Regions from separate parts of the Roseovarius sp. MBR-78 genome, predicted to be linked through region 1. Evidence: riboswitches for the same ligand, from Rfam matches in the RefSeq annotation. Region 1 holds a riboswitch; each other region holds the start of a gene.

Region 1 (4,137 bases):
GCCGACCAAGGTGGTGGTGGGCACCTCGCTTTTCCAGATCATTTTCGTCACCGCCTTCACCACGCTTCTGCACGCGACCACGAACTATACCGTCGATGTGGCGCTGGCGGTGCTGTTGCTGGTGGGCGGCGTGATCGGCGCGCAGATCGGCACAATGATCGGCACCCGGATGAAGGCCGAACAGTTGCGCATATGGTTGGCCATTATGGTGCTCGCGGTCTGCGGCAAGCTGGCGCTCGATCTGCTGCTCACGCCGTCAGAGCTTTATTCCATCGCCACCGGCGCGGGGGGGCATTGATGCTGCGCCTCGCGCTTCTGTTCTGTCTCGCGGCGCTGCCCTTGCGCGCCGAGGAGGTGGTGCTGGGCCTGTCCAAGGACCGCGTGGCGATCACCGCCACTTTTGAGGGGTCCGATATCCTGATCTTCGGCGCGGTCAAGCGCGAGGCCCCGATCCCCGATATCCCGCTCGACGTGGTGATTACCGTGGCCGGGCCATCGCTGCCCGTGAGCGTGCGGCGCAAGGAGCGGGTTCTGGGCATCTGGGTCAATACCGACACGGTGGCGCTTGATTCCGCGCCCACATTCTATGCCGTGGCCAGCAGCGGCCCGCTCGAGCAGGTGCTGACCGATACCGAGGATTTGCGCCACCGGGTCTCGATCCCGCGCGCGATCCGCTCGGTCGGCGCGGCGAGCATGGCCGAGGATGTCGAGAGCTTTACCGACGCCCTGATCCGCATCCGCGAGCGCACGAATGCCTATCAGCTTTTGGAAAACAGCGTGGCGCTGGATGAGCAGACGCTGTTTCGCACCGCCATCAGCCTGCCCGCCAACCTGACCGAGGGGGCCTATCAGACGCGGATATTTCTCACCCGCGAGGGGCGGGTGGTGGCGCAGTTTGAGACGGTGATCGACGTGCGCAAGGTGGGGCTGGAGCGGTGGCTCTTTACCCTGTCGCGGCAGCAACCGCTGCTTTACGGGCTGATGTCGCTGGCCATCGCCATCGCCGCAGGCTGGAGCGCGTCGGCGGCGTTCCGGGTGTTGCGGCGGAACTGACGCAGATATGCTTACCCCGCTTATGCGGCGCTGCTCGCGTGCCATTGGCGGACCATCTCGGCGGCCGTGCTGTCCTTGGGGGCAAAATGGTGCAGCGCAGCGAGGCGGCGGCAATCGAGCGTGATGCGCTGATGGGCCTCGGGCGGGGCGGGGCGGGTCTCGTATCGCGCCCCCGCGGCCTGCGCCAGCGCGGTCATCGCCACCGGCACAGGTGCCGCGATGTTGAGCACATCCGGCAGCGGGTCGGCATGGCGGCAGAGCGTGGCCAGCACGGCGGCAAGGGTGGCGGGGCCGATATAGGAGCGCACCGGCCCGCCGCCATCGGCGAAGCGGTCGATCACCAGTGCGCCGTGCCCCCCCGCCACGTTGAGCAAGAGCGCATCCGCCCCCGCCACGTTGCCGATGCGCAGGCAGCATATCTCCATCCCGCGCGCGCGCCACGGCGCGCAGGCGGTCTCCATCTCGCGCTTGGCCGCGCCATAGGCGTTGACCGGGGCGGGGGGGGCATCCTCATCCATCGCCTCGCCCGCGCCATAGACCGCCGAGGACGACGCCAAAATCACCCGCGTGATCCCCGCCTGCGCGGCGGCGTCAACCGTGGCCTCGGCAATGGTGCGGTTGAGCGACAGGTCGCGCCCCGGCCCCGGCACCACCCCGGCAAGCGCCACCACCGCGCCAAAGCAGCGGCCTGCCCTGTCCGCATGGGCAAGAAGCGCCCCCGGCCCGTCGAGCGGATCCCAGCAGAGCGCGCCCGGATGGGGCCTGCGATATTGCGCGGTCAGCGCCTGCCGCCCTTGGGGCCAAGACCGCAGCACCATCCGCCCGACGCGGCCCGACGCCCCGGTCAGTAGAATATGGTCATCTGCCTTGGCCATCCATCGCCCTCTTTGCCCGCTGCGGGGCAGTGCCCGGCCCGAGAGGTGTAGCAATCAATCCGCGCGGCAGACAAGGCGCGGGTGCCGTCTTGTCCTGCCTTCGGTCATGCTCTAGCGTGATCCGTGCAGGGGAGTCCCGCCTTGGGGACTGAGAGGCTGACAGGTGGTGACACCGGTGACGCGACCCTTAGAACCTGATCCAGTTGATACTGGCGTAGGAAGCTAGGAATGGTCGTCTCCCCCGCGTGGGGTCTGCCATTGCGAACCGGGGGCAGAGTGCCCCCATGCCTCCCCGTCCACGGCTCATCTGGTCTCTTTGAAACCATGGCTCGAGGAGCACCAAAATGACCATCCTGACCACCCCCGCCGTGACCACCGGCCCCTTGCCCGCCTCGCGCAAGATTTACGTGGCGGGCGCGCTGCACGCAGATATCCGCGTGCCGATGCGCGAGATTTGCACCCACCCGACGGCGGGCGAGGCGCCCTTGCCTGTCTATGACAGTTCCGGCCCCTATACCGACCCCGAGGCTCAGACCGATATCGCGCGCGGCCTGCCCGCGCTGCGGCGCGGCTGGATCATGGCGCGCGGCGATGTGGCGGCCTATGAAGGCCGCCATGTGAGGCCTGAGGATAACGGCTTTGTCGAAGGTGACCGGCTGGTGCCGGAATTCCCGGTGCGCGGGCAACCCCTGCGTGGCATGGGCGGTGCGGCCCCCACGCAACTGGCCTATGCGCGCGCGGGCATCATCACGCCGGAAATGGAATTCGTCGCCATCCGCGAAAACCAGATGCGCGAGGCGGGTGCGGCACCGCGCGACGGCAACGACTGGGGCGCCAGCATCCCCGACCATGTGACGCCTGAGTTCGTGCGCGCCGAGATCGCGGCGGGCCGCGCCATCATCCCGGCCAATATCAACCATCCCGAGTTGGAGCCGATGATCATCGGGCGCAATTTCCTTGTGAAGATCAACGCCAATATGGGCACCTCCGCCGTCACCTCGTCTATGGAGGAAGAGGTGGAAAAACTCGTCTGGGCGATCCGCTGGGGCGCGGACACGGTGATGGACCTTTCCACCGGGCGCAACATCCACAACACCCGCGAATGGATCATCCGCAATTCCCCCGTCCCCATCGGCACCGTGCCGATCTATCAGGCGCTGGAAAAGGTGCATGGCGTGGCCGAGGATCTTACATGGGAGTTGTTCCGCGACACGCTGATCGAGCAGGCCGAACAGGGGGTGGACTATTTCACCATCCATGCGGGCGTGCGCCTGCACATGGTGCCGATGACGGTGGGTCGGGTCACGGGGATCGTGTCGCGCGGCGGCTCGATCATGGCCAAGTGGTGCCTGCATCACCACCGCGAGTCGTTCCTTTATGAGCATTTCGAGGAGATTTGCGACATATGCCGCCAATATGACGTGAGTTTCTCGCTGGGCGACGGGCTGCGCCCCGGCTCCATCGCCGATGCCAATGACGAAGCGCAATTCGCGGAACTGGAGACGCTGGGGGAGTTGACCAAGATCGCGTGGCGCAAGGACTGTCAGGTGATGATCGAAGGCCCCGGCCATGTCGCCATGCACAAGATCAAAGAGAACATGGAAAAGCAGCTAGAGTGCTGTCACGAGGCCCCCTTTTACACGCTCGGGCCACTCACCACCGATATTGCCCCCGGCTATGACCATATCACCAGCGGTATTGGCGCGGCGATGATCGGCTGGTTTGGCTGCGCGATGCTGTGCTACGTGACACCCAAGGAGCACCTTGGCCTGCCCGACCGCGACGACGTGAAAACCGGGGTCATCACCTACAAGATCGCGGCCCATGCCGCCGATCTGGCCAAGGGCCTACCCGGCGCGCAGCGGCGCGACGACGCGCTATCGCGCGCGCGGTTCGAATTCCGCTGGGAGGATCAGTTCAACCTGTCGCTTGATCCCGAAACCGCGCGCGATTTCCACGATCAGACCCTGCCCAAGGAGGCGCATAAGGTGGCGCATTTCTGCTCCATGTGCGGGCCGAAATTCTGCTCGATGAAGATCAGCCACGACATCCGCGCCGAGGCGCAGAAAGAGGGGATGGCGGCGATGGCCGAGAAATTCCGCGAAGGGGACGATCTTTACGTGCCGCTTGCCCCCGAGGCGGAGGCCTGAGACGGAAAACGCCGCCCGGTTGGGTCCGGGCGGCGCATCCTTGTCCCTCGTCTGAGACT
Region 2 (4,137 bases), on a different contig from region 1:
CCCTCATGGCAAGCGCTTTCGCGCTTGCCTCGGTTGCCGCGCCGACGCAGGTGCGCGCCGACAATGACGCCGGCAAGGTCATCGCCGGTCTTGCCGTCGGTGCGATCATCGGCGCGGCCATTGCCAGCGACAACGGGCGGGATCGTCATGGCGGCGGATATCGCAATAGCTCTTACGACGGCCATGATCGCGGCTATCAGGGCCATGACAGCTATGGCCCGGAGCGGCGCGTCAACCTGCCCGGTGCCTGCCGCGTGCATAGCAATTACCGCTCGGGATATTCTGGGCGCTGCCTGAATGGCTACAATTACGGCTATTCGGCGCTGCCCTCGGACTGCGCGGTGCATATCGGCGGGTATCACGGGACGGTCTATCGTGACCGCTGCCTCAACCGGTATGGCTATTACTGAGGGACGGGCAGGCGTGCGGGCCTTTGCATTCGCCGCAAGCCCGTGCCATGACGGCGCATGACCGGCCCCGATTTTAGCCATGAGCACGCCGCCCGCGCCCTTGGCCATGCCCGCATCGCGGGGGTGGACGAGGTCGGGCGCGGCCCGCTTGCCGGGCCGGTGACGGCGGCGGCGGTGATCCTCGATCCCGCGCGCGTGCCCGAGGGGCTCGACGATTCCAAGAAGCTCGGCGCAGGGCGGCGCGCGGCGCTTTGTGCGGCGCTCATGGCCTGTGCCGAGGTGTCGGTTGCCCATGCCACCGTCGCCGAGATCGACAGCCTCAACATCCTGCGCGCGGCGCATCTGGCGATGGAACGGGCCATTGCGGGCCTCGATCCGGCCCCCGAGATGGTGCTGATCGACGGCAATATGGTTCCGCGCGGCCTGACGCTCCCGGCGCGGGCGATCATCAGGGGCGATGCCGCTTCGCTCTCGATTGCCGCCGCCTCGATCGTGGCCAAGGAGGCGCGTGATCGCCTCATGCGGGATTTGGCGCAACAGTTTCCGGGCTATGGATGGGAGCGCAACGCAGGCTACCCGTCAAAGGCGCATCGCGACGCGCTCCTAAATCTTGGTGTGACCCCTCACCATAGGCGTTCGTTCAGGCCCGTCCACAATATCTTGTATCAAGAAAATAACTAACCTACTGATTCAAAAAAGAAATTGACCACGAATCAGCTTTGACTCATTGTTTTGCCAAGGATCAGAGCGCCCAAGGCGCCGGGACAGAGGCAGAAAATGACAACGAAAACCAAGGCAAAGGGCGCGCCCGCGCTCCCTCTCAACACGATTATCGCCGGTGATTGCATCGAGGTGATGAACGGCCTTCCCGAGGCCAGCATCGACCTGATTTTCGCCGATCCGCCCTACAATCTGCAACTGCGCGGCGATCTGCACCGGCCCGATAACAGCCAGGTCGATGCCGTCGATGACGCCTGGGACAGCTTTGCCAGCTTTGCCGCCTATGACCGTTTCACGCGCGATTGGCTCGCCGCCGCGCGGCGCCTGCTCAAACCCACCGGCGCGATCTGGGTCATCGGCTCGTATCACAACATCTTTCGCGTCGGTGCCGCGTTGCAGGATGCGGGGTTCTGGATTCTCAACGATGTGGTGTGGCGCAAATCCAACCCGATGCCCAATTTTCGCGGCAAGCGGCTCACCAACGCGCATGAGACGATGATCTGGGCCAGCCGCGAGGAGGGCGGGAAATACACGTTCAATTACGAGGCGCTGAAATCATTGAACGAGGGCGTGCAGATGCGCAGCGACTGGGTTCTGCCGATTTGCACCGGACATGAGCGGCTCAAGGACGAAAACGGCGACAAGGCGCACCCGACGCAAAAACCCGAGAGCCTGTTGCACCGGGTTCTGGTCGGCTCCACCAATCCCGGCGATGTGGTGCTTGATCCGTTCTTTGGCACTGGCACGACGGGGGCCGTGGCGCGGATGCTGGGCCGCGATTACATCGGTATCGAGCGCGAGGAAAGCTATCGCCGCGTGGCCGAGGCGCGGCTCCGGGCGGTGCGCAAATATGACAGCGAGGCGCTGCGCGTCTCGACCTCGAAACGCGCCGAGCCGCGCGTGCCCTTTGGCCAGCTTGTCGAGCGCGGGATGCTGCGCCCGGGCGAGGTGCTGACCTCGATGAACGGCAAGGCGGCGGCCAAGGTGCGCGCCGATGGCACGCTCGTGGCCGATGGCGTGAACGGCTCGATCCACCAGGTCGGCGCGCATCTTGAGGGCGCGCCAAGCTGCAATGGCTGGACCTATTGGTGCTTTCGCCGCGAGGGCAAGATCGTGCCCATCGACGTGCTGCGCCAGCAGATCCGCGCCGAGATGGCCGACCGCCCCAACTGATCCCTGCGTGCCGCCGGTGTCCGGGCACTGACTTGACCGGGCACCCTTGCCTTGCCCCGTCACTATTGGCGTGACGGGGCTTTTTTGTGCGGCCCCCTTGTTGCCGGTCGTGGGCGCTGTTACGTTTGTTTCATCCGTTGGGGTGCCCCGAAAACGGGGCTGAGAGGCCATCCGCCAACCCATCGAACCTGATCCGGGTGATACCGGCGTAGGGAACGGATTTCGGCACGCCCTCGCGCGCCCCCTCCCGTTCCCCGAAAGTCTGAGAGGAACGGTACATGGTCGCAACCGCATTGACGATCGCAGGCTCCGATAGCGGCGGCGGCGCGGGCATTCAGGCCGATCTCAAGACATTCTCGGCGCTGGGCGTCTATGGCGCAAGCGTGCTGACCGCCGTCACCGCGCAGAACACCGTGGCCGTCAGCGATGTTCACCCGATCCCCGATGCCACGGTCGCCGCGCAACTCGCCGCCGTGTTGGGCGATATCAGGGTCGATGCGATCAAGATCGGGATGCTGGGCGATGCCAGCCTGATCGAGACGGTGGCAGGGGCGCTGGCGGATTACCAAGGCCCCGTGGTGCTCGATCCGGTGATGGTCGCGAAATCCGGTGCGCGGCTCCTGCCCGATGCCGCGCGCGCGGCGCTCATTGCGCATCTGTTGCCGCGCGCCGATCTGCTCACCCCGAACCTGCCCGAGGCGGCGGTGCTTCTGGGCTGTGCCGAGGCGCGCGATGATCGGGCGATGCAGCAGCAGGGCGCGCGCCTGCGCGAGATGGGGGTGGGGGCCGTTTTGATGAAGGGCGGGCATGGCCGGGGCGAGACCTGCACCGATTGGCTGATCGGTGACGAGGTGATCCGCCTTGACGCCCCGCGCATTGCCACGCGCAACACGCATGGCACCGGCTGCACGCTCTCGTCGGCCATCGCGGCGGGGCTGGCACAGGGGCTGGACCTGCCCGAGGCGGTCAGCAACGCGCATAGCTGGCTCCACGCCGCGATCCGCGCCGCCGACAGGCTCGATATCGGCCACGGCCACGGCCCGGTGCATCATTTCCACGAGGTCTGGCCATGACCGGGGCTGTCACCATCCGTGGCGCAGGCGTCGTGGGGCTTTGCGTCGCCACCGAATTGATGGCGCGCGGCATCTCCGTCACCCTGCGCGATCCCGCCCCCGCCCCCGGCGCGCATGGCTGCTCTTGGTGGGCGGGCGGGATGCTCGCGCCGTTCTGCGAGGGGTTCAGCGCCGAAGAACCGGTGATGCGGTTGGGCCAGGAGGCCGCCGACTGGTGGCAGGCGCAGGGCGTGGAGGTGATCCGGCGCGGATCGCTGGTGGTGACACTCGCGCGCGACCGGCGCGAACTCGACCAATTCGCGCGCCGCACCACCGGCCACCGGCTGCTCACAGGTGCAGAACTGGCCGCGTTAGAGCCGCATCTCGCGGATCGCCACGACCGCGCGCTGTTTTTTGCAGGTGAGGCGCATATCGACCCGCGCGCCGCGCTGCTTCACCTGCGCAAGCGGCTGCAAGAGGCGGGCGCGCGGTTCGAGCAGACCGACGCGCCCGCCGATGGCCCGGTGATCGACTGTCGCGGCCTCGCGGCGCAGGACAGCCTGCCCGATCTGCGCGGCGTCAAGGGCGAGATGGTGGTGCTGCGCGCCCCGGATGTGACCCTGTCCCGGCCCGTTCGCCTGCTTCATCCGCGTTTTCCGCTCTATATCGTGCCGCGCGGCGACGGCGTCTTCATGCTCGGGGCCACGCAGATCGAGAGCGGCGACCGCTGGCGCGCCTCGGTCCGGTCGGTGATGGAGCTTTTGTCGGCGGCCTACGCGCTC
Region 3 (4,137 bases), on a different contig from region 1:
ATGTCTGGGCCTATCTCGAACGCATCGCGGCCCCCTGAGCGCATTTCGGCCCTTGGGGCGGGCACCCCGCCCCTGTCGGCGCGCCATCCTCGGGGCGGTGCAGCCTGTGACAGCCGCGCCCGCCGGCCTTGGCGGCATAAAGCGCGCGATCTGCGGCATTCATGATCGCCTCGGGGGGGGCACCTGGGTGATCGCGGCTGAGCGTTGCGCCGATGCTGGCGGAGATACGGTAATGCCGCGCGCCGTCGCATATCGGCTGTTCCAGCGCGGCAATGAGCCGCCGGGCCACGCTGTCGACCACCTTCGCGGTCTCCATACCGGGCAAGAGCAGCACGAATTCATCCCCGCCGACACGGGCGACGACATCCTCGGCGCGCACCACCGACACCATCCGCCGCGCCGCCACCCCAAGCACCAGGTCGCCCGCCGCATGGCCATGCGTATCGTTGACCTGCTTGAAGAAATCGAGATCGAGATGCAGAAGCGCAAACGCCCTCTGCCCCTGCACCGCCTGCGCCAGCACGGTCTCGAAGGCGCGCCGGTTGCGCAGCGCCGTGAGCGTGTCGGTGAGCGCCTGTTCCTGCGCCGTCTGGCGCGCCCCTTCAAGTCGGAGGTTGAGCCTGCGCGATTCCTCCATCGCGACGGTCTTGGCCTCGAGCAGGTAGAGCATTTCCGTGGCCAGATCGGTCACCGCGAAATCCGCGCCAGTGAGGCCGAAATCGCGCACCGCATCGACCAACGATATGCCGAAGGCAAGATTGACCACCATCGGCCCCGGCCCCGCCCCCGGATCATCGGGCGGCAATGCACAAAGCTGCCCCTTGAGCGCATAGCGCGGATGCGCGCGCAGCCGCAGGCGCAGCCGCACCCCGTCAAGCGCGCGCAATCCGCCCGCATCCTGCACCCCGCGCGGGCGCGTCATCTCGAAAACCTCGAGAAACCGCGCCCCCAAGATCACCTCTGGCGCGACGATCCGCGCGAGCGTCGGCCCGGCATGAAGGATATGCCCGGTCGGCCCGATCACCAGATGCATGGGGCAGAACCGATCGAGTATCGCCGCCCGCGCCCTTGCCTGCCCGCCGCCCTGCGCATTCATCGCGCGGCCCCGGCGGTGGCAAGGTCAAAGTCGCGACCGCTTGCATAGGTCGCGTCGAGCAGGTGCACCTCGATGATCTCGCGCGCGGCGTCACAGCCAAGATAGTCGAGCAGCACCAGCGCCCCGTAATCATCTGCCATCGCGCGCAGCACACCAAGCAGCACCGGCCCGAACCGCAGCCCCGCGCCCGCCGCGCGCCCGATCTCCACGCGGTAGAGCCCCGCGCCCTGCATGTGCAGATGGATCGCGGGGAGATCGAAATCGGACATGGCGAGCCGCGCCCGGTCCGGGATATCCTCGAGCGATTCGAGAAATTCGGCGAAATCCACCCCGCCAAAGCGCAGCAGCCGCCGGACCGCCTCGGATCGCGGCTGCGCCACGAGATAGGTGCCGAGATCCTCCAGCAGGTCCGCCGCCTCGCGCCCGAACCGCGCCGAGAGCGCCGCGACAAGCCGCGCCGTCACATCCGGGTCGCACGGCATCAGCGGCTCGAACGCGGCCTCGTCAATCCCGAGACCGCCCGTCACCTCGTGCCACAGGGCGTCGCCATAGCTGTCCCTGACGAAACATTCTATCGCGCGATTGATAAGCCCGTTCATCGCCCTCTCCATCCGTCTGCGCACAGTCTGGCAACCAGAGTTTAAGATTCCCTGAATCGGTGAGAACCGCTGCGGCTTGCCACGCGGCCCGCTGCCTGCTACCTCGGGTGTCATCCGTTGGGGTGCCCCTTCACCGGGGCTGAGAGGCCGCGCGCCGACCCATCGAACCTGATCCGGCTCGCACCGGCGGAGGGAACGGACAGCCGGAGCACATGCCGCTCACGGCCCGCCCCCCCTGCCCTTTGCGTGCCCTCGTCCGAGGAGCGGCCATGCCCGCAGCGCCCCCCGCGCTCATCATCGACGGCACCGCCCGGATCGGCGGGCTGCCGCTCTTTGGCCCGCTGCGGCTCGAGGCGGCGGCGGCGCGCATCACCTGCCTTCTGGGGCCGTCGGGCGTGGGCAAGACCACGCTTTTGCGGCTGGCGGCGGGCATCGACGAGGTGACGCAGTTCGACGGCCATGTCACGGCCTCTGACGGCGGGCCGGTCACCGGGCGCGTGGCGCTGATGGCGCAGGGGGCAGACCTGTTGCCGTGGCTCGATGTGATGGGCAATATCACGCTCGGGGCGCGGTTGCGCGGCACGCGGGCGGATCGTGATCGCGCGCGCGATATCCTCGCGCGCACCGGCCTCACCGATCATGCCCACAAGCGGCCCCACGCGCTCTCTGGCGGGCAGCGACAGCGCGTGGCGCTGGCGCGCACGCTGATGGAGGATCGCCCCATCGTGCTGCTTGACGAGCCGTTATCGGCGCTCGATGCGGGCACCCGCGCGCAGATGCAGGAGCTGAGCGCGCGGCATCTTGCCGGGCGCACGGTGCTTCTGGTCACGCATGATCCGCTGGAGGCCGCGCGCCTCGGTCATGCCATCCATATCCTGACCGCAGGGGGGTTGGAGACCGTGGCCCCGCCCGCGGCCCCGGTGCCCCGCCCGGTCGATGATCCCGAAACGCTCGCCGTGCAGGGCCGCCTGCTCGCACGCCTGCGTGCCCCCGCCTGACCCCGCCTGAGAAGGAGCCGCCCATGCGCCCCACCGACCGGCTGAAATCGCTCAATGCCGCCAACTGGCAGGCCGCCACGCGCCACGCCTTTACCGATCAACTGGCGGCGGGCACCCTGTCTGACGCGCGTATGCTGGCCTATCTGCGGCAGGATCACCTTTTCATCGAGGGATTCGTGCGGCTTCTGGCCTCGGCCATCGCCCATGCGCCGAGCCTGCCCGACGCGATCCCCGGCGCGCGCTTCCTCGGGCTGATCTGCGGCCCCGAGAATACCTATTTCCTGCGCGCCATCGAGGCGTTGGGCGGCGAGACCGCACCGCCCGCCCCGGCCCATCCCGTCACCGCCGAATTCCAGGGGCTGATGCAGCAGGCGGCGCAATCGGGGCGTTACGCGCAGATGCTCGCGGTGCTGGTGGTGGCCGAATGGTCCTATCTCGACTGGGCCGCGCCACACGCGAACAAGGCCCGCGATCTGCCGTTCTGGTTCGGCGAATGGATCGCCTTGCATAGCGGCGACGGGTTCGAGGGCGTGGTGGCCTATCTGCGGGATCAACTCGATGCGGTCTGGCCCGGCCTCTCGCCCGAGGAGCAGCGCGCCGTCGAGGCCACATTCGCCCATGCCACGCGGCTGGAACGCGCGTTTTTCGACGCCGCCCTTGCCGGCTATCGCGCGCCATGAGCCGCCTTTTGCCCATCGCCGCCTCTGCCGCACTGGCGCTGGTGCTGTGGCAGGCGCTGGTGGTGCTGGCAGCGCTGCCGCCCTTTATCCTGCCCGGCCCTGCCCGCGTGGCCGAGACGCTCTGGGCCAGCCGCGCGCTGATCGCCGAGCACGCGGGCATCACCGTGGCCGAGGTTCTGATCGGGCTGGCGCTGGGGGCGGTGCTGGGCGGGCTGTCGGCCATCGGGCTGGCCGCCTCGCCCGCCGCACGCCGCCTGATCCGCCCGATGATGGTGTTTTCGCAGGCGATCCCGGTCTTTGCGCTGGCACCGCTGCTGACGCTGTGGCTGGGCTATGGCCTCTGGTCCAAGATCGCGATGGCGCTCCTGATCATCTATTTCCCTGTCACCTCGGCGTTTTTCGACGCGCTGATGCGCACGCCGCAAGCCATGCTCGACATGGGCCGGGTGATGGGCGCGGGGCCTGCGCGCCTCATGTGGCATATCCGCGTGCCCGCCGCCCTGCCGGGCTTTGCCTCGGGGCTGCGGCTCGCCGCCGTCTATGCGCCTATCGGCGCGATTATCGGCGAATGGGTGGGGGCGTCCAAGGGGCTGGGCTATCTGATGCTGCTGGCCAATGGCCGCGCCAAGATCGACCTGATGTTCGCCGCCCTGATCGTGCTGGCCCTGTTCACGCTCCTGTTGCACATGGGCGTCGACCGCGCCTGTCGGCGATGGCTGGATGGGACGGCGGCGGGGTAAGAGGGGGGGGGCGGAGATCGCACC

What was found. Region 1 has a riboswitch for thiamine pyrophosphate ahead of thiC (phosphomethylpyrimidine synthase ThiC). Riboswitches for the same ligand answer to the same signal wherever they lie in the genome.
Region 2: linked by a shared signal. The riboswitch ahead of thiD (bifunctional hydroxymethylpyrimidine kinase/phosphomethylpyrimidine kinase) and the one ahead of thiC (phosphomethylpyrimidine synthase ThiC) in region 1 are both predicted to bind thiamine pyrophosphate.
Region 3: linked by a shared signal. The riboswitch ahead of ABIE58_RS09350 (ABC transporter ATP-binding protein) and the one ahead of thiC (phosphomethylpyrimidine synthase ThiC) in region 1 are both predicted to bind thiamine pyrophosphate.

Annotation. Positions count from the first base shown of each region.
Region 1 covers NZ_JBEPPX010000005.1:133,940-138,076, reverse strand. Annotated here, with positions in the region: gene ABIE58_RS05780 (sulfite exporter TauE/SafE family protein) at 1-298, shown strand, start outside; gene ABIE58_RS05775 (TIGR02186 family protein) at 298-1,053, shown strand; gene ABIE58_RS05770 (NAD-dependent epimerase/dehydratase family protein) at 1,074-1,928, opposite strand; TPP riboswitch at 2,046-2,166, shown strand; gene thiC (phosphomethylpyrimidine synthase ThiC) at 2,273-4,078, shown strand.
Region 2 covers NZ_JBEPPX010000004.1:163,734-167,870, forward strand. Annotated here, with positions in the region: gene ABIE58_RS04865 (hypothetical protein) at 1-410, shown strand, start outside; gene rnhB (ribonuclease HII) at 468-1,091, shown strand; gene ABIE58_RS04875 (site-specific DNA-methyltransferase) at 1,188-2,303, shown strand; TPP riboswitch at 2,432-2,535, shown strand; gene thiD (bifunctional hydroxymethylpyrimidine kinase/phosphomethylpyrimidine kinase) at 2,582-3,376, shown strand; gene ABIE58_RS04885 (FAD-dependent oxidoreductase) at 3,373-4,137, shown strand, end outside.
Region 3 covers NZ_JBEPPX010000009.1:55,758-59,894, reverse strand. Annotated here, with positions in the region: gene ABIE58_RS09365 (c-type cytochrome) at 1-38, shown strand, start outside; gene ABIE58_RS09360 (diguanylate cyclase domain-containing protein) at 11-1,096, opposite strand; gene ABIE58_RS09355 (heme NO-binding domain-containing protein) at 1,093-1,695, opposite strand; TPP riboswitch at 1,804-1,907, shown strand; gene ABIE58_RS09350 (ABC transporter ATP-binding protein) at 1,965-2,693, shown strand; gene ABIE58_RS09345 (TenA family protein) at 2,717-3,373, shown strand; gene ABIE58_RS09340 (ABC transporter permease) at 3,370-4,113, shown strand.